Regions from separate parts of the Acetivibrio cellulolyticus CD2 genome, predicted to be linked through region 1. Evidence: riboswitches for the same ligand, from Rfam matches in the RefSeq annotation. Region 1 holds a riboswitch; the other holds the start of a gene.
What was found. Region 1 has a riboswitch for nickel and cobalt ahead of ACECE_RS0224290 (hypothetical protein). Riboswitches for the same ligand answer to the same signal wherever they lie in the genome.
Positions count from the first base shown of each region.

Region 1 (8,067 bases):
TATGGATTTTCTGGCCAAGTTTCTGTAGTGCGATTGTCCCCACTGGAGATTTTCAAAAAACAGTAGTTAATACAATTTTAGCTTTATGTGGTGCAACAGTTATTACTTATTTACTAAGTACATTCTTAAGAAAAGGAAAGCCATCCATAGCTGATATTGCAAACGCAAGTCTTGCTGGTGGTGTCTCAATAGGTGCAACATGTAACCGTGTAGGCGCTCCAACTGCTTTCCTGATTGGATTGTTAGCTGGAACAATATGTGTTATAGGATATGTCATAATCCAGCCAAAATTACAAAAGGCATTAAAGATGGTAGATACATGCGGAGTTCATAATCTCCATGGTATGCCTGGGCTACTTGGTGGAATTATTGCAATTTTTGTAGTGCCTGGTGCAGCAAAACCACAAATCATCGGAATTGTTTTCACCGTGGTTCTTGCACTTGCAGGCGGTTTTATTTCTGGTAATATTATAAAATTCACCGGTTCTAAATTAAAGGTATACGAGGACTCTGATGAATTTGCAGAAGCTGAGTGATATTTCTGTCCTTAGTTTTACTGTACAATAATCCAAAGAAATTCAAAAATACGGCTGCATAATTTGCAGCCGTACTGTTATATATTCATTTACTTTTTAAACCTAATACAATTAGATTTAAATCTTTATGCAATAACGCACTAGGCTAATTCCTATCACTACTCCCACCAAGCTTAGACCCACGTTAAGTACAATATTGCTTATAAATGCAAAGTATCTTCCACCTTGAAGTAAAGAAATTGTTTCAAAACTAAAAGTTGAAAATGTCGTTAACCCTCCTAAAATTCCCGTTGTTAGAAACAATTTTAAATTTGGCGTAATACAGGTAAATCTTAGGCTTAGCTGCATGATGAATCCAATCAAAACTGCTCCTGTTACATTAACAATTAGAGTCCCAAAAGGAAAATCAGATTTAAACATTTTTAATGCCGCAATAGAAACCAAATAACGTAAGGAGGCTCCTAGAAATCCTCCAATTCCAACACAAAGTATCTTATCCATAACAAACTCTCCTAACATCAAAAACCATTTTATCTGCAAGCATGATTTACTTCAAAACATACGTAGCCAGTACACTTTGCAATTCATAAATATCCAAGCTCTTGTTAAACTGTTTTTGAATCGGCAGCTCTGCACCGGAAATCCATATTCTAAGTTCAGCATCCAAGTCAAAGTTTCCTGCTGTTTCAATACTAAAATGAGTGATGCTTCTATAAGGAATTGAGTGATATTCAACCTTTTTAGCTGTCGCACCCTGTTTATCAACCAAAAGTAACCGTTTGTTTGTAAAAATAATAAGATCACGTATTAGTTTGTACGCTTTTTCAACCTTTTCTCCACTTGCCAAAAGCCTTTTCATCTCGTGTTCTGCATCCTCAGCACACAACTCCCAAGCATTCCCCAAAAAGGCATCAAAGATACCCATCTCTACAGTTCCCCTCTCGCTTTATTCATTAAATTATTTTATATATTTTTTTATCATATTATTCTGCCCAATCCCAATGCATCCCAGCACCATATCCGCTCGTTGGACGTTTTATAAACCCGAACTGTTCATAGAAACTTTCTCTTCCTTCAGCTGCACATAGCATAATCCGGGTTCCTTTTACACAATTCTTTTCTATCCAGTCCATAATGTTTTTTACAATTGTTTTTCCTATTCCACACCCCTGATATTCAGGTATAGCAATAATATCAACTATAGTAAACATTATTCCCCCATCTCCGACAACACGTCCTATCCCCACTGTTTTGTCCCCGTCTTTTGCCAATACACAATAAAGTGAACCCTCAATCCCCTTTTTAACTGCTCCTTCATCATTGACAATATTCCATCCAACAGATGACCGTAAAAACTTATATTCTTCAACTGACGGAAGTTCATTCACAAATTCTATTTTCATAATCTTCACCCCTATTTAAATAAAAAGTTTCCTTGAAGCAATATTCCTTATCTTTTCTACTCATCACCCTCACCACTAATAAGTGTATTAAATCTTTACAAATATCAGTCAACTTCTGGTTAAAAAACCCCACAGAATCACAATTAATATGACTCCGTGGGGTCTAATTCCACGTGTAAGGCACTTGAAATTGCTTTGAATTTTCAAATAGTCTTGCCCCTATGCAGCTCGTGCTATTTACACCTTATGCATACTCACCTTTTGGATTATTTTCACACACATCTTCCATTTTGTCAATAGGCTCTAGCAGAAATGCTTATACTTCAATTTCAGAAGAATAAGGCTCAAGGTGAGCTATAACCTGTGCGTTCGCATTGATTTCATTACGTATTTGTTCTTCAATACTATGAATTAGTTTATGCGATTCTTCGACACTCATATAAGGTTCAGTCATAATATGCATATCTATATGCATATCATTTGCACTTCCACGGCTACGTATATCATGGGCATCTTTAACCTGATCAAAACGAAGTGCAATATCCCTGATTTTTTCTGTATCAACTGCCACTTTATCAACCAGCACACCACTATTATCTTTGAAAATTTCATATGCTGCATAAATAACAAAACCTGATACAACAAGAGATGCTATTGGGTCAATTATTGGGGGTAATCCCAATTTAACACCTACAAGTGTTGCCAATACGCCAATGGAAACATATATATCACTTCTTGTGTGCATGGAATCAGATATTAAAATCTGACTGCCCAGCTTTTTACCTACATTATACTCATATACTGACACAAATATATTAATGCAAAGCGTTATAATTAGTACAATCAGGCTTTCTATTGTTATATTTGGAGCAACAGGCTTCATAAAGCTGCTTATTGCATTCAGGATTATTTTCCCGCCTATAAAAAATAGCATTCCAGCAATAAAGAGACCTGTAAGCGTCTCGAACTTTTTGTGTCCATATGGATGATCCTTGTCAACCGGCTTCGAGGCCAATCTAATTCCAATCAAACCTACAACATTGGAAGACCCGTCAGTCATCGAATGAAAGCCATCCGCAGTCATACTGGCACTATGAATAATACTACCGACAACAATCTTCAACAATGCAACCGCTATGTTTGCAAATAGGATAACCCAGAGTACACGGCTTACTTTTTTATAAACATCTACTGCCACACTTATCAATCCTTTCAACTAGTTTCTCTTAAATTTACATGAGGTTATATCCAATCTCTAAGTGCATACCTTTTGTGGTACGCTTGAATTTGCCTCCATGGAAATATGCAGAAAGCACTGATAATAGCCGAAGAATTACAGTATTAATTAATGGCATTATAATTACGAGCATACGGGTATAAACTAATTGAGTTGTACTCAATAGCATTTGCAGAAACTTAAACAGTTTCCTTAATAGTGCTTCTAGCTTTCTATAAACTTTTTTATTACATACTGTACTTTTGTTGCTAACTACCGTTTGTTTCACCATCATTTCAAGCGTGTGGTGAGCATATGCCTCACCACCGTAATGAGGTACAGAAACAGTCAGCAACGAAAGTATTATAAGCACTATTAAAAAGAATACTCTATTTTTTTGTATTATACTAAAGTTCAAAAAAAACATATAATTCCTCTCTAACTAGACAAAAATACCTGTGGCATTATAATTTCATCAAAATTATAGTCCCACAGGTATTTTTCACCTGTTGCCAACTTTCGTCGGCCCAGCCCCACACACCTTATTAGGTGTATCGCCTGCTCTATTTTTATATTAAATTCTTTTATATAGTCTATGATAAAACAAGCTCATTTGTCAATGTTTTTTTCTTCATTCTTTACACCATATTAGATCGTATGAATTCTCTTTTACGTTAAGGGTCATTTTTTATATGCCTATAAAGCAAAAGTTGCTGTGTCAACTCATTACAAGCCATCATCAGCAACTTTTGAATTTATCGACATCTATTTCATCAAATATTCTTGCATCCGGCCTTTTAATTGCCTTTCAATTCAGCTATTAAACGCTGGTATTCTGTCTCAAGAGCTTGCTTGTCTGCATTAGGATTTGAAAGCTTTGCTACTGTCTCCGCTATTTTCATTTTCAGCATAACTTGTTCAGTATCACTTTTCACTTTGGTCTGTTTTTTTTGCCTGCTTAAATTGTAATCCTCCAACTTCCCTTCAAAGGTGGTTATAGTCTGATTTTCAAAAATAAGAACTCTATCAGCTACCGAATTCACAAACGCTCTATCATGTGAAACAAACAGAACTGTACCTTCGTACTCACACAGAACACTCTCTAGGGCTTCTACAGATAGCATATCAAGATAGTTAGTAGGTTCATCCAAAAGCAGGACATTGGCATCCGAAACAAACAATTTTGCAAATGAAACCTTTATTCTCTCTCCACCGCTCAAGCACTGAATGTCTTTATACACATCATCCGTACGAATTAACAGTCGTGCAAGAATTGTTCTAGCTGTTGTCTGCGATTGAACACTATCACGCATCACATTTTCAAGCACTGTTTTATTATACTCAAGGTTCTCAAAAGTCTGATGAAAATACCCTAACTTTGCTTTTGGAACAATACGTATGCCGTCATTTAAGTTTTTGTAAATCAGATTCAATAATGTACTTTTTCCGGTCCCATTCTCACCCCAAAGAGCAGTTTTCGAGCCATTCGGTATACTAAAGCAGGTTTTATCAAATATTTTCTTGCTGCCATAACTGAATGAAAGCCTGTCAGTGGAGATAACAACCCTGTTTTCAGGCGGATTTGTCATGGAAAAATCCAGTCTGATTTTCGGTAGTTCTTTTGGTTTTTCTTTTATTTCGAGCTTTTCAAGACGTGTTTTCATACTGTCAATTGCATTGTGGATTTTTTCCTGTTTTTCATTCGCACTTCGTCTATGAAGCCTTGCTTCAGAATTGCCCATCCTCTTTGGAGCTTTCCTCACAGATTTTGCCTTAGATTGCCTATCAACTATTGCAGATTCAAGGATTGATTTTTCAGAAATATACTTCTTATACTCATCTAATGCCTGATCATGCTCCATTCCGCTCTTCTTTTTGTAAAAAGAATAATTTCCATTATAGACCTTAAGCTTCCCGTCCCTAACCTCAATTATTTTATTGCATAAGCTGTCTAGAAGAAGCCTGTCATGACTGATAAGCAAAAATGAGTCTACCTTGGATAGCTTTTGTTTTAGAAGTTCAACCCCATGATAATCAAGGTTTGCAGTAGGCTCATCGGCAAACACCATAAGATTTTCACTATTAAAGGCATTAGCAATTTTGATCCTCGTATTTTCGCCTCCGCTGAATGCTTTTTGCTGTACCTTATGTGAAAGATTGAACTCCTTTAATAGCTTTTGTCCTGCATTTATACTCTCATCGGAAAACTGGCGTATATATGATATATTAAAAAATTGTCTTACAAAACCTTCATCGGGTTCTATATCCTTCGAAAGAATGTTCATAAGAGTGGTCTTCCCTGATCCATTTTGCCCAACTATACCTATCTTGTCACCCGAATATATTTTTAATTCATCAATCTCAATTATAAGTCTGTCACTATAGAACTTTTTAATATTTAAAGCATCTAATATAAGCATAAAAAAATCTCTCCTCCACCCTTTTTAGCGTGCTGGAAAGATACAAACAGCCATAAAAACAGAAAATACAGCAAGGCATTAACTGAAATATAGATGAATTGTTACGCTAATCCAGCACAAAATAAGAGCACACTGTACTCTCTTAAAATCGAATGATTTTTTGCCGAATTAGCCAATCTTCATCAGTAAATACCTTACCCTTTCATAACATTTAGGAATGCTGAAAATATAACTTCGGCTACAATACATGTGAAAAATCCCAAGTAACATTTCAACTATTCCTAAATTTAATTTTACTCTAGAAAAAACAACAAATCAAGCCCCACACAGATTCATTAATTATTTATTGTTAGTTTGTCTGTTTCAGATGGTGATACTATAACAACAATCCTTTTTGAATCAATTTCAATATTCCAACAGGTATTCTTACCTGAAGGTTTGTAACTTTGAGCTACAGGTTCCTTATCACCTAACGGATTCATAAGGTAAGGCCCATATAACGTCTCATTTATTTTAATTTCTTTCTGCAAATTAACTATAATTTCGTTTACCTCATCACCAAGATACTTAAGTTCTGAGTCACCTGAATCAACCATATAAGCAGTAATAGCCTTTTGCAGGTTATTTCCCTGATAATAATCACCTTTATCAAAGATTTCTTCAGCAACATATATATCTGATTCCTTTGGGATATCTATCTTTACCATCTCATTAAATTGAGAAAAGCTTATTGTACCTACAACACCTAGATTTTCACTTTCTAAATCCTCCACTAATAATTTTATACTTTTAACATAATTAGTATTTTTGTCAATTATCATCTCAAAATAATTTGGGGACTCAAACATGACGAACGAAAAATCTCCCATTGCATTATCCAACAGGATACTGCCTGTGAATTTGACCTCGTTATCTTCAACATCCATATCCAAAGAGGCACAAAGTGCATCATCTAATTTTAATAGACCTTCATCAGCAAATTGTTCCAAAATACCTTCAAAAGCCATATTAGTATCAAACTCTTGCCATTTATTCAATATATAGTTCTTTTTATAAGCCTTCTCGTTGTAACAAATCCCCTCACCTTTTTCCAATCTATAAACATCCTCACTAAATGTTTCCGCCTCATAATTCATAGCTAGTATTTTTTCCTCTTTATTGACCTTTAAGTCTAGAGATTCTCTTCTTTTTTCATATCCATAAAACTCTGCAGTTACATTGGCACTAAAAAACTTAACTGCTTCCATAGACTTTTTTACATTATCAAGAGCTTCCCTTGTTTTATTAAACTTAGCCTCATCTGCTATTAGTATCATTTTATACTCTTCATTCCAAACAACCTTTTTCCCTAAGCTTTGAGACACAAATCTCAATGGGATATATGTAGTATCCTTATATATAAATGGGACAGCATCAATAATGTCTTCTTTATCATTAATATACACTGTCTTACTATCAATTTGTAATGAGATTACAGTTGAATCCTTAATCACCTTGATACTTCTTTCTTGTCCGTTCCATATTATGTGCTTATCATCATCAGGAATTCCGAGATCAGTCATTAATACCCTTAAAGGCAAAAATGTTCTACCGTCTTTAACTAATGCAGAGCTTGCAGATCCATCCATTTGAGGTTTTTCTTTCCCATCAATAACAATTGTTAACTGCGAAACCTCAATTTCATCCTCCTGCGCAAATGATACAAGAGAGGACATATAAAAAATAGCAAAACAGGATAAAAACACAACTAAAAATTTCTTCATTTTTTTACCTCCTAATTAATTATTATTCTATCCAATCAACAGGCTTAAGGCCTCTATCCCTTAGAATACTGTTACAGTGACCAACATGATACTGTATATGCCTTATTTGCATGAAAACTACATCCAGATTGGTTATTTTTTCATTGAAGGCAGAAAGCATTGTAAGCCATTCATCATCTTTATCTTCAAAGTAGCATATACAAATATTTTTCACAATATCCTTATAATCCAGCATTTCGCTTTTTGAAACATAACCTTCCGGCTTATTATCCAATTCAGGATAAACCTTTCTTTCTTGGAAAGGCTCTACAAAAGCAATATTAGGCTGCCGCATCCAGTAATTTGCACCGCATAAGGCATGCACAATCTGCTGCCAAAACACATATCCCCCGGCATTTACATTCCATATTTCATCGGGGCACTGCTCAATCAACTTCTCCAGCATAGAAAACGATAGTGTAAACTGTACCCTGCATGTTTTAAGAATATTGTCCATATATCCACCTCCACGTCCATATCAGTATTTCCAATTTAACATCTATATCCAACAATATTATACTTCAATATAACACATTTGTTTAAATCCAACAATTCTTATTGTCGCCTTTTCCTAAATTGAGTAGAGCTTATGCTACAAATCAGTATAAACCCAACCATTGCCAGTGAGAATTATCTGAAATCCAAGGTGAATTCTTCAGTATACCCATCACTGTTAACAGAAACTGTTAC
Region 1 covers NZ_JH556659.1:976,874-984,940, forward strand. Annotated here, with positions in the region: gene ACECE_RS0224265 (ammonium transporter family protein) at 1-536, shown strand, start outside; gene crcB (fluoride efflux transporter CrcB) at 654-1,037, opposite strand; gene ACECE_RS0224275 (PH domain-containing protein) at 1,084-1,461, opposite strand; gene ACECE_RS0224280 (GNAT family N-acetyltransferase) at 1,520-1,939, opposite strand; gene ACECE_RS0224285 (cation diffusion facilitator family transporter) at 2,256-3,155, opposite strand; gene ACECE_RS0224290 (hypothetical protein) at 3,172-3,582, opposite strand; NiCo riboswitch at 3,638-3,731, opposite strand; gene abc-f (ribosomal protection-like ABC-F family protein) at 3,953-5,575, opposite strand; gene ACECE_RS0224300 (copper amine oxidase N-terminal domain-containing protein) at 5,911-7,338, opposite strand; gene ACECE_RS0224305 (DinB family protein) at 7,361-7,834, opposite strand; gene ACECE_RS0224310 (hypothetical protein) at 8,008-8,067, opposite strand, start outside.

Region 2 (8,067 bases), on a different contig from region 1:
TGCTATAAAGTTTACTATAGAGGGTAGAATCAATGTTTTGGTAAATAAGTTGAATGATGATGGCAGTTGCTGTGAGCTGCAGTTTACTGTCAGTGATACCGGTATTGGGATAGAAGATAAAGACCTAAATAAGCTCTTTGTAGCATTCAGCCAGGTAGATGGTTCATATACAAGACAGTTTGGGGGAACTGGCCTTGGTCTTTCAATTTCAAAGAAATTAGTTGAATTAATGGGTGGCAGGATTTGGGTAGAAAGCACAATGGGTGTTGGAAGTAGATTCAATTTTACTCTCAAACTCACAAAGGCAAACGATTCGGAAAAACATACTATAAAAAAACAAAGTGACTTATTGGTAGCCAAGAAAGATGGCTTGAGGGGAAAGAAGGTGCTTCTGGTTGATGAGGAAAAAGTCAACCAACAGTTGTTCATAAAGATAGCAGATTTCTGTATGATTGAGACTGATGTTGCAAATAACGGTCTCGAAGCGGTGGATGCAGTTAAAGACCAATTTTATGATTTAATTTTAATGGATATTCAAATGCCTGTTATGGATGGCATTGAGGCGACAAAAAAGATTCGGGAGTATCAAGAAACAAGAGGAATGTATACACCAATTATCGCAGTTACTGCCAATGCATTACAGGGTGATAGGGAAAAATTCATTGCTTTGGGGATGGATGATTATTTGGCAAAGCCTTATACTGTTGAGGAATTGTTGAGTGTAATTGCAGGTAAAATTGATGAGAAAACAGATGTATCCAATGATATTTCTTTTTCAAAATTGGTACTTGGTGGTATAGACAAAGCAGATCCTTCAAAGAATGGTAATTGGAAATCCAACGATGCTAAGGAATATTGCGAAAGGCTACAAGCTGCTATATTGGAAAGAGATCAGCAAAATGCTGAAAAATACTCTCATCTCATCAAAGAGATGGCTGCCAATTCCGGTTTTGATGACGTTAAATATGCTGCATTTGGTATAGAAATAGAGGTTCGTAAGAGAAATTTTGCTGAAGCCGAGGTTCTTATTAAAGAGCTTATAAACCTATTTATTGCTATTAGAGAATAAATATTGGTATAGAAAAGGTAAACCAATTAAATGAGGAGGTCCTTTTTATGAGGATACTAATTGCAGAAGATGATTATGTTAGCAGGCAGTTTCTTTTTAAGCTGTTATCACAGTATGGTGAGTGTGACATGGTTATAGACGGAATGGAAGCAATAGAGGCTTTTATGATGTCTATAAGAAAAAAACAGCCATATGATCTGGTTTGTCTTGACATTATGATGCCAAAAGCCGATGGTACAAGAGTTCTAAAAGCTATCAGAGAATTGGAAAAACAAAACAATATTGCACCGCAAGATGCATCAAAGGTTATTATGGTTTCAGCCTTAAATGAAGTAGAAATTGTAAATGATTCATTTGATTCAGGCAGTGAAGGTTATGCAGTGAAGCCTTTGAATACTGAAAAATTCATTACACTGCTGAGAAAACTCAAATTGATAGACTAACTAATTTCGCACCATAAAGAGTTTGTGAAGAGAATAAAAGTTTGAAAGAAACCTTAAACGGTAATGAAATGGGAAGCTAAACTATTTCATTACCGTTTTTAATACTATTCCACAATTTTGTAGTAAATCTTTGCAGTCAGTGCATAAACCAATCCATATATAGCTGCAAATACTAGCAAAGTACCTACCGTACACCAGAAAAAGAGTGTGACATTTGTAAGGTTCATTAGTGCAAGCAGCTTGGTGATCATTTTGAAGGCTGCTGCAATATGGACTGCTGCTGCTGCAATGGGAAGGAAGAAAACTTTCAGTACTTGTGAACGTACGGTTGACTTGATTTCGTCGTGGCTCATGCCTACCTTTTTCATTATTTCGAAACGTTCCTTATCATCATAACCTTCGGATATTTGCTTGTAGTAAATAATTAATGCCGTAGCCATCATAAATAAGGTGCCTAAGAATAATCCAAGAAATAAAAATCCACCATATAGTACATAGAATTGCTTTGCAGTCTTTTGTCTGGATTCTGTGAAATTTACATAGCGATAGCTAATGCTGCCATCCTCCTTAGTGTATTCTTCTTTTTCCCTTGTGGCATTATCTACAGCATCTGCACATGCTATTTTTTCATCGTTTGTGCCATCTATGTCGAGTGAAATTTCATATTCCGGTGAGCTTGCATTTTCGCCATAAGCACTCAACTGAGCATTCATTATTTGTGACAGTAAGGCGTCACTGCTTAGAACAACATAATGGACATTCATTAAAAATGCAGCATAATCACTTGTTGATGGAAAACTATCAAGACGATTCTTTACAGTGTAAGTTTTTCCGAACAAGGTAAAATTATCGCCAAGTTGGCGGTTGCTGCTGTATGAAAGCACATTATAACCACTTATATCTGCGGATTTGCCTGTAAGATGTTCATATTCCTTTGAGGTTATGAAGCAAAAAACTTCAGTACCGGAGCTTCCAAATTGATTTTTAGTATTGGTAATAAACTGACCGTCACTATAGCTTACTGTAAATACCAGGTATTCGTAGTCGGTCAATTTTTTTATTGTCCGTCCTTTTGAGGACACGGCTTTAAGTACTGATTTAATAGTTCTATCCCGGTCATTGTTCTCTTTAGCATCTTTTATGACTGTTATGTCGTGGGGATATCTATTGTCTATGGCATCTTCTGCTCCAAGATACAAGGATACTGTGCCGCTTACCATAACAAGTACCATAGTTGAAAGAATACAGATGTTGGCAAGTCCTACTGCGTTCTGCTTCATGCGGTAAAGCATTCCAGAAACCGATGTAAAGTGCTTTGTCTGATAATAATACTTCTTGTTTTTACGAAGCAGTTTAAGAAGAGCTATACTTCCTGCATTAAAGAGAAAATAGGTACCCATAATTACAAGGACAACTGCCACGAGGAAAAGCGATATGGCATCTGTTGGGGTTTCGGTTGTAAGTGCGATGTAATAACCGATTCCTAAGGATATAGCACCTGCTATTGCCATAATAGCTTTAGTTTTTGGCTCTTTTTCACCTACATTTCCACCACGAAGCAGCTCGATTGGTTTTGCGAGCTTTATCTGCCATAGGTTTGATAAAAGAATGAGTATAAATGCTGCAGAAAACAGGCATATAGATGCCTTTATCCCGTATGTCGATATAGAGAAGCCAAACGGTACTGGAAAATCCAAAAGTTTCGAAAAGAGCATAAAAATCAGCTTAGATAAAAGAATACCTAAAAACAGTCCTGTAATGATGGAAACAACACCTGTTATGGCAGTTTCAAAAAACAAAATTTTGGCTATATGCCGTTTCTCCATTCCAAGAATATTATAAAGTCCCAGCTCTTTTTTCCGGCGTTTTATCAGAAAGCTGTTTGTGTAGAATAAAAAGATTACAGCGAATAGAGCAATGACAAAGGTTCCAGCTCCCATCATAGATTCAAGTGCATCAGCGCCGGGCATTTTTTTTATTCCTTCATTTGTTTTTATGAAACACATAATGTAGAACATTGCCACAGTGAAGATACATGTCAGGATATAAGGAAAATAAAATTTTCCGTTCTTTTTTATGGTGGTTATGGAGAGCTTCGGAAAAAACAGCTTACTCATCATGATCACCTCTTGCAGCTTCAGCGGTTTTTGTTGCAAGCATGGTCAAAGTATCGGATATTTTGCTGAACATTTCCTCTTTGCTCATATTTGCACGGTAAATCTGATGAAATACCTCTCCATCCTTAATGAAAAGAACACGCTTTGCATGGCTTGCAGCCTTAACGCTATGGGTTACCATGAGAATAGTTTGACCATCATTGTTTATTTCATTAAACAGGTGGAGCAGACTGTCAGTGGCGTGAGAATCGAGTGCACCTGTTGGTTCATCGGCCAGAATCAGCTGTGGATTTGTAATAAGAGCACGGGCAACAGCCGATCTCTGCTTTTGACCACCGGAAACCTCGTAGGGGTATTTTGTGAGTATATCATTTATGCCTAGTTTTGATGCAATAGGCTTTAGACGGTTGTTCATTTCATCATAGGATTTTCCTGATAGAACAAGGGGCAGAAATATATTGTCCTGCAAAGAAAAAGTATCAAGCAGATTAAAATCCTGGAATACAAAACCAAGATTATTTCGACGGAATGCGGATATTTCCTTTTCCTTTATTGAGACAATGCTTTTGCCGTTGAGCAAAACCTCACCGCTTGTGGGTTTGTCAAGGGATGCGAGAATGTTTAGCAGTGTGGTTTTACCGGAACCTGATTCACCCATTATTGCAACATATTCACCCTTTTCAACTGAAAAGGATACATTAGTCAAGGCCTGAACATGATTACTGCCGAATCGTGAGGAGTATACTTTTTTAAGATTACTTACATTTAATATTTCCATTTATTTTAACCTCCTGGTGATTTTAACATTATTAATCTGTTATAATGCTAAAAATAAATTTCATCTGCTCTATGGTCTGCATTTTGTAACCAATAAATATACAGAGCACTTAAGAAGCAACTTGTCATATTCATTGTAGCAAAACGAGGAAATGTACTGCCATTGATTTGGCTTACATTTCCCCTAGGTATCTTACAATATTGTAAGGAATAGATTTTTTTACTCGACCTTTATATTTGCTGTATCCAGCTTGATTTTTACGAGAGTTCCCTTGCAAACGTCCGATTCAATGGAGATAGAGTGCGACAACTTCGTTAAAATACGCTTGCATAGATATAATCCTATTCCTGTAGATTTTTTATCCGTTCTTCCATTGTATCCTGTAAATCCTTTTTCAAACACACGGGGCAAGTCTTCCGGCTGAATGCCGATGCCGGTATCCTCAATAACAAGGGTTTTACTGTTTGGGCAATCCATATATATAGATATTCTGCCTTCATGAGTATATTTGAGCGCATTAGATAAAATTTGCTCAATAACGAATAAGAGCCACTTTTCATCTGTCAGTACTTCACAGTCAAACTCTGATAAGTCAAGGCTTATTTTCTTCTGTATGAACAGCTTTGCATATTTACGGACAGCTTGCCTTACAATATCATCAAGCTTGTAACGTTTGAGAATAAAGTCGGTTGATGTGCTGTCAAGCCGCAGGTACTGAAGCACCATTTCTACATACTGCTCAATTTTAAAAAGCTCAGAGGAGAGCTCGTTATTCTGTCCGTTATCTGCTGACTGCAGCAATAAGCGCATGGCTGCAATGGGAGTTTTAATCTGATGTGCCCAAAGTGTATAATAATCTACCATATTGGTTCTTGCACTGTCTGCTTTTGAAACAAGCTGCATTTTGTCCTGATGAACTATTTTAAGCAGGTTCTGATAATCAAGTTCCAACAAATTACCCGCAGTAGGAAGTGAATCAATTGAAAGAGTAATACTCTCTTCAAGTTTACAGAGCAGATGATGCTTATTGGAATATTGCCAGAAATCAAACCCTGTAAATATTATTCCAAGGCATGTACATAGCAAAGCTGCATAGGCAATGGGTTCTGAAGGTAAATTATAAAGTATGGAAACAACTGCAAAAATAATAATAAAAAGACAGAATAGCAAGATAACTTTTGACTTGTTTTTCAAATATGCAAATAATAATCTCATAGCATTACACCATATATCCTATACCTTTTTTAGTTGAGATAAAGTCACAAAGTCCTGCGTCCTCGAGTTTCTTTCTAAGCCGAGTCACATTGACAGTAAGTGTATTGTCGTCGATAAAACTATCGGTTTCCCAAAGCTTTGTCATAATGGTATCTCGGGATACAACTTTGTCTTTGTTTTCAATGAGGACTTGAAGAATCTTATATTCATTTTTAGTAAGATCAATTTTTTTGTCATTATAAGAAAGTGTTGTATCGCTAGTGTTTAGAATTACACCTTTGTGTTCAAGCAGATTTGTTTGACCAGCGAAATCATAGGTACGGCGAAGCATTGCCTGAACCTTTGCAGTCAGCACGCTCAAATCAAACGGTTTGGAGATGAAGTCGTCCCCACCCATGTTTACAGCCATAACAATATTCATGTTGTCGGAGGCTGAGGATATAAATATGATGGGTACCTTTGACAGCTTTCGTATTTCACTGCACCAGTGATAGCCATTATAAAATGGCAGGGATATATCGAGCAAAACAAGCTCCGGATTGTATGAAACGAACTCAGTCATCACATTGCGAAAATCCGTAACACATTTAGCATCATAATTCCATGTTTCAATAGTATTCTTAATTGCCTTTGCAATTACTGCATCATCTTCAATAATTAAGATCTTATACATGTTTTTTTTCCCGCCCAAGTTCTTATTTTGCTTTTTTCGAACTAAGTAAAAGAGGCAAAACCAAAAGGAGTCAAATGCCCTTTTGGTTTTGTTAGATTGATTTTCATAAATATATCATAGATTAATGGAAAACTCAAGGAACTGCCTTTTTAAGGTGTGTAGGTATATATTGACAGATGCTGGCTAATATGATAAACTACCTTTAATCTCTTTGCACTGCATTTAATCTACAGTACAATCTGATCAGGCGATGAATGCGAATTCATGGTGCCGGGCTGCTTCAAATAGCGGCAGTGGGTGAGTGATACACACATCTACGGGACAGTAGTATGTCCTGATGGTGTGTTTTTTTATGCCTACAGGACCTACCAGCAATGGGATACCGGAAGCGTGAAATAATAAAACACTATCTTTATCTGCCGGTGATGATTTCACTGTTTGGTTCAATAATTGGTTTAGGAGCAGGTTTACTGCTGATTGAGCCGTTTCAGAATTTAATAACTGTGGAATACAATGTCCCGAAGACTCAGTTTTCTATTCGAGGGTATGATATTATACTGGTAATACTTTTGCCTGTGATTCTTAATGCAATGTCGGCACTAATGGTTGTCAAAAAAGCATTGAAAATCAATATTGTAGCACTGCTCAAAGCCAATGGCGGTAAAGAAAAAAGGAATATATTTTTAAAGGCTGTTCCTCACAAAAAGGGTCCGTTCAAACTGCGTTTTAAGTTAAAAGAAATATTTTCAAACATTCCGAGAAGCTTTTTAATGCTCGCGGGAATAACGGCTGCTTCAATGTTTTTGATGACAGGATTTCTGTTTTACAGTTGTGTAAATTTTGTTGTAGAAAACAACTTCAATGCTGTGTTTGGCTATGATTACCAATATGTATTCAATAAGCTTCAAACAGAAAATTTAACAGATGGTGAGCCCTTTATGATTTCCAGCTTTGAATATACGTCAAAGGGTGAAACTATAGGCCTTGAAATAAACGGTGTGCCTGAAAATCCAAAGTTTGTGAAGCTTCGCAATAAGGATGGCGAGATTATTCCAGCAGACAAAACCGTAATTACTTCGAGTGTTGCAAAACGGCTTAAACTCGAAAAGGGAGATACAATTACAGTCAAGAATGTTTCAAATATGAAAAGCTATGTTTTAACTATCGATGAAATATGCAACATTAAATTCAGCGAGTATGTTTATATGCCGATGAAGAAACTTAATAAAATGCTGGATTTGCCAGAAACCGCTTATGTTGGACTTTACTCGGATAAACTGTTGGACGTTGATGACAACATTGTTGAGAAACTGTTGACGGTTGAGGACAGTAAAGCAGGACTTGAAGCATCCATCAGTTCCTTTAGTTCATTATTATACCTTCTTGCCGCCTTTGCTGCGATAATTGGAATTATTATAGTGTATATTGTTACAGTAATGCTAATTGAGGAGAACCGAAAAAATATATCGATGCTAAAGGTAATGGGATATCGCAACAGGGAAATTTCGAGGCTGCTGATTAATTCAACATCTATACTTGTTTGGGCAGGCTTTTTTCTGGCTGTACCTGTTACAATTTGGCTTATACAGGTTTTTCTTGATCTCCTGACTAAAACAATGTTTTATGATTTTACCACAAGTCTTGCGTGGTGGCAGGCATTGATTTCCTTAGTGTTTATTCTGGCGGTTTATTATATTACACTGTTTTTTACCAGAAATAAGGCCCTTAATATAAATATGGCAGAAAGCCTTAAAGCAAGAGAATAAAAATTT
Region 2 covers NZ_JH556653.1:1,219,280-1,227,346, reverse strand. Annotated here, with positions in the region: gene ACECE_RS29200 (response regulator) at 1-1,069, shown strand, start outside; gene ACECE_RS0207475 (response regulator) at 1,117-1,512, shown strand; gene ACECE_RS0207470 (ABC transporter permease) at 1,617-3,629, opposite strand; gene ACECE_RS0207465 (ABC transporter ATP-binding protein) at 3,622-4,407, opposite strand; gene ACECE_RS0207460 (sensor histidine kinase) at 4,627-5,622, opposite strand; gene ACECE_RS0207455 (response regulator transcription factor) at 5,627-6,295, opposite strand; NiCo riboswitch at 6,525-6,622, shown strand; gene ACECE_RS0207450 (ABC transporter permease) at 6,670-8,061, shown strand.
Region 2: linked by a shared signal. The riboswitch ahead of ACECE_RS0207450 (ABC transporter permease) and the one ahead of ACECE_RS0224290 (hypothetical protein) in region 1 are both predicted to bind nickel and cobalt.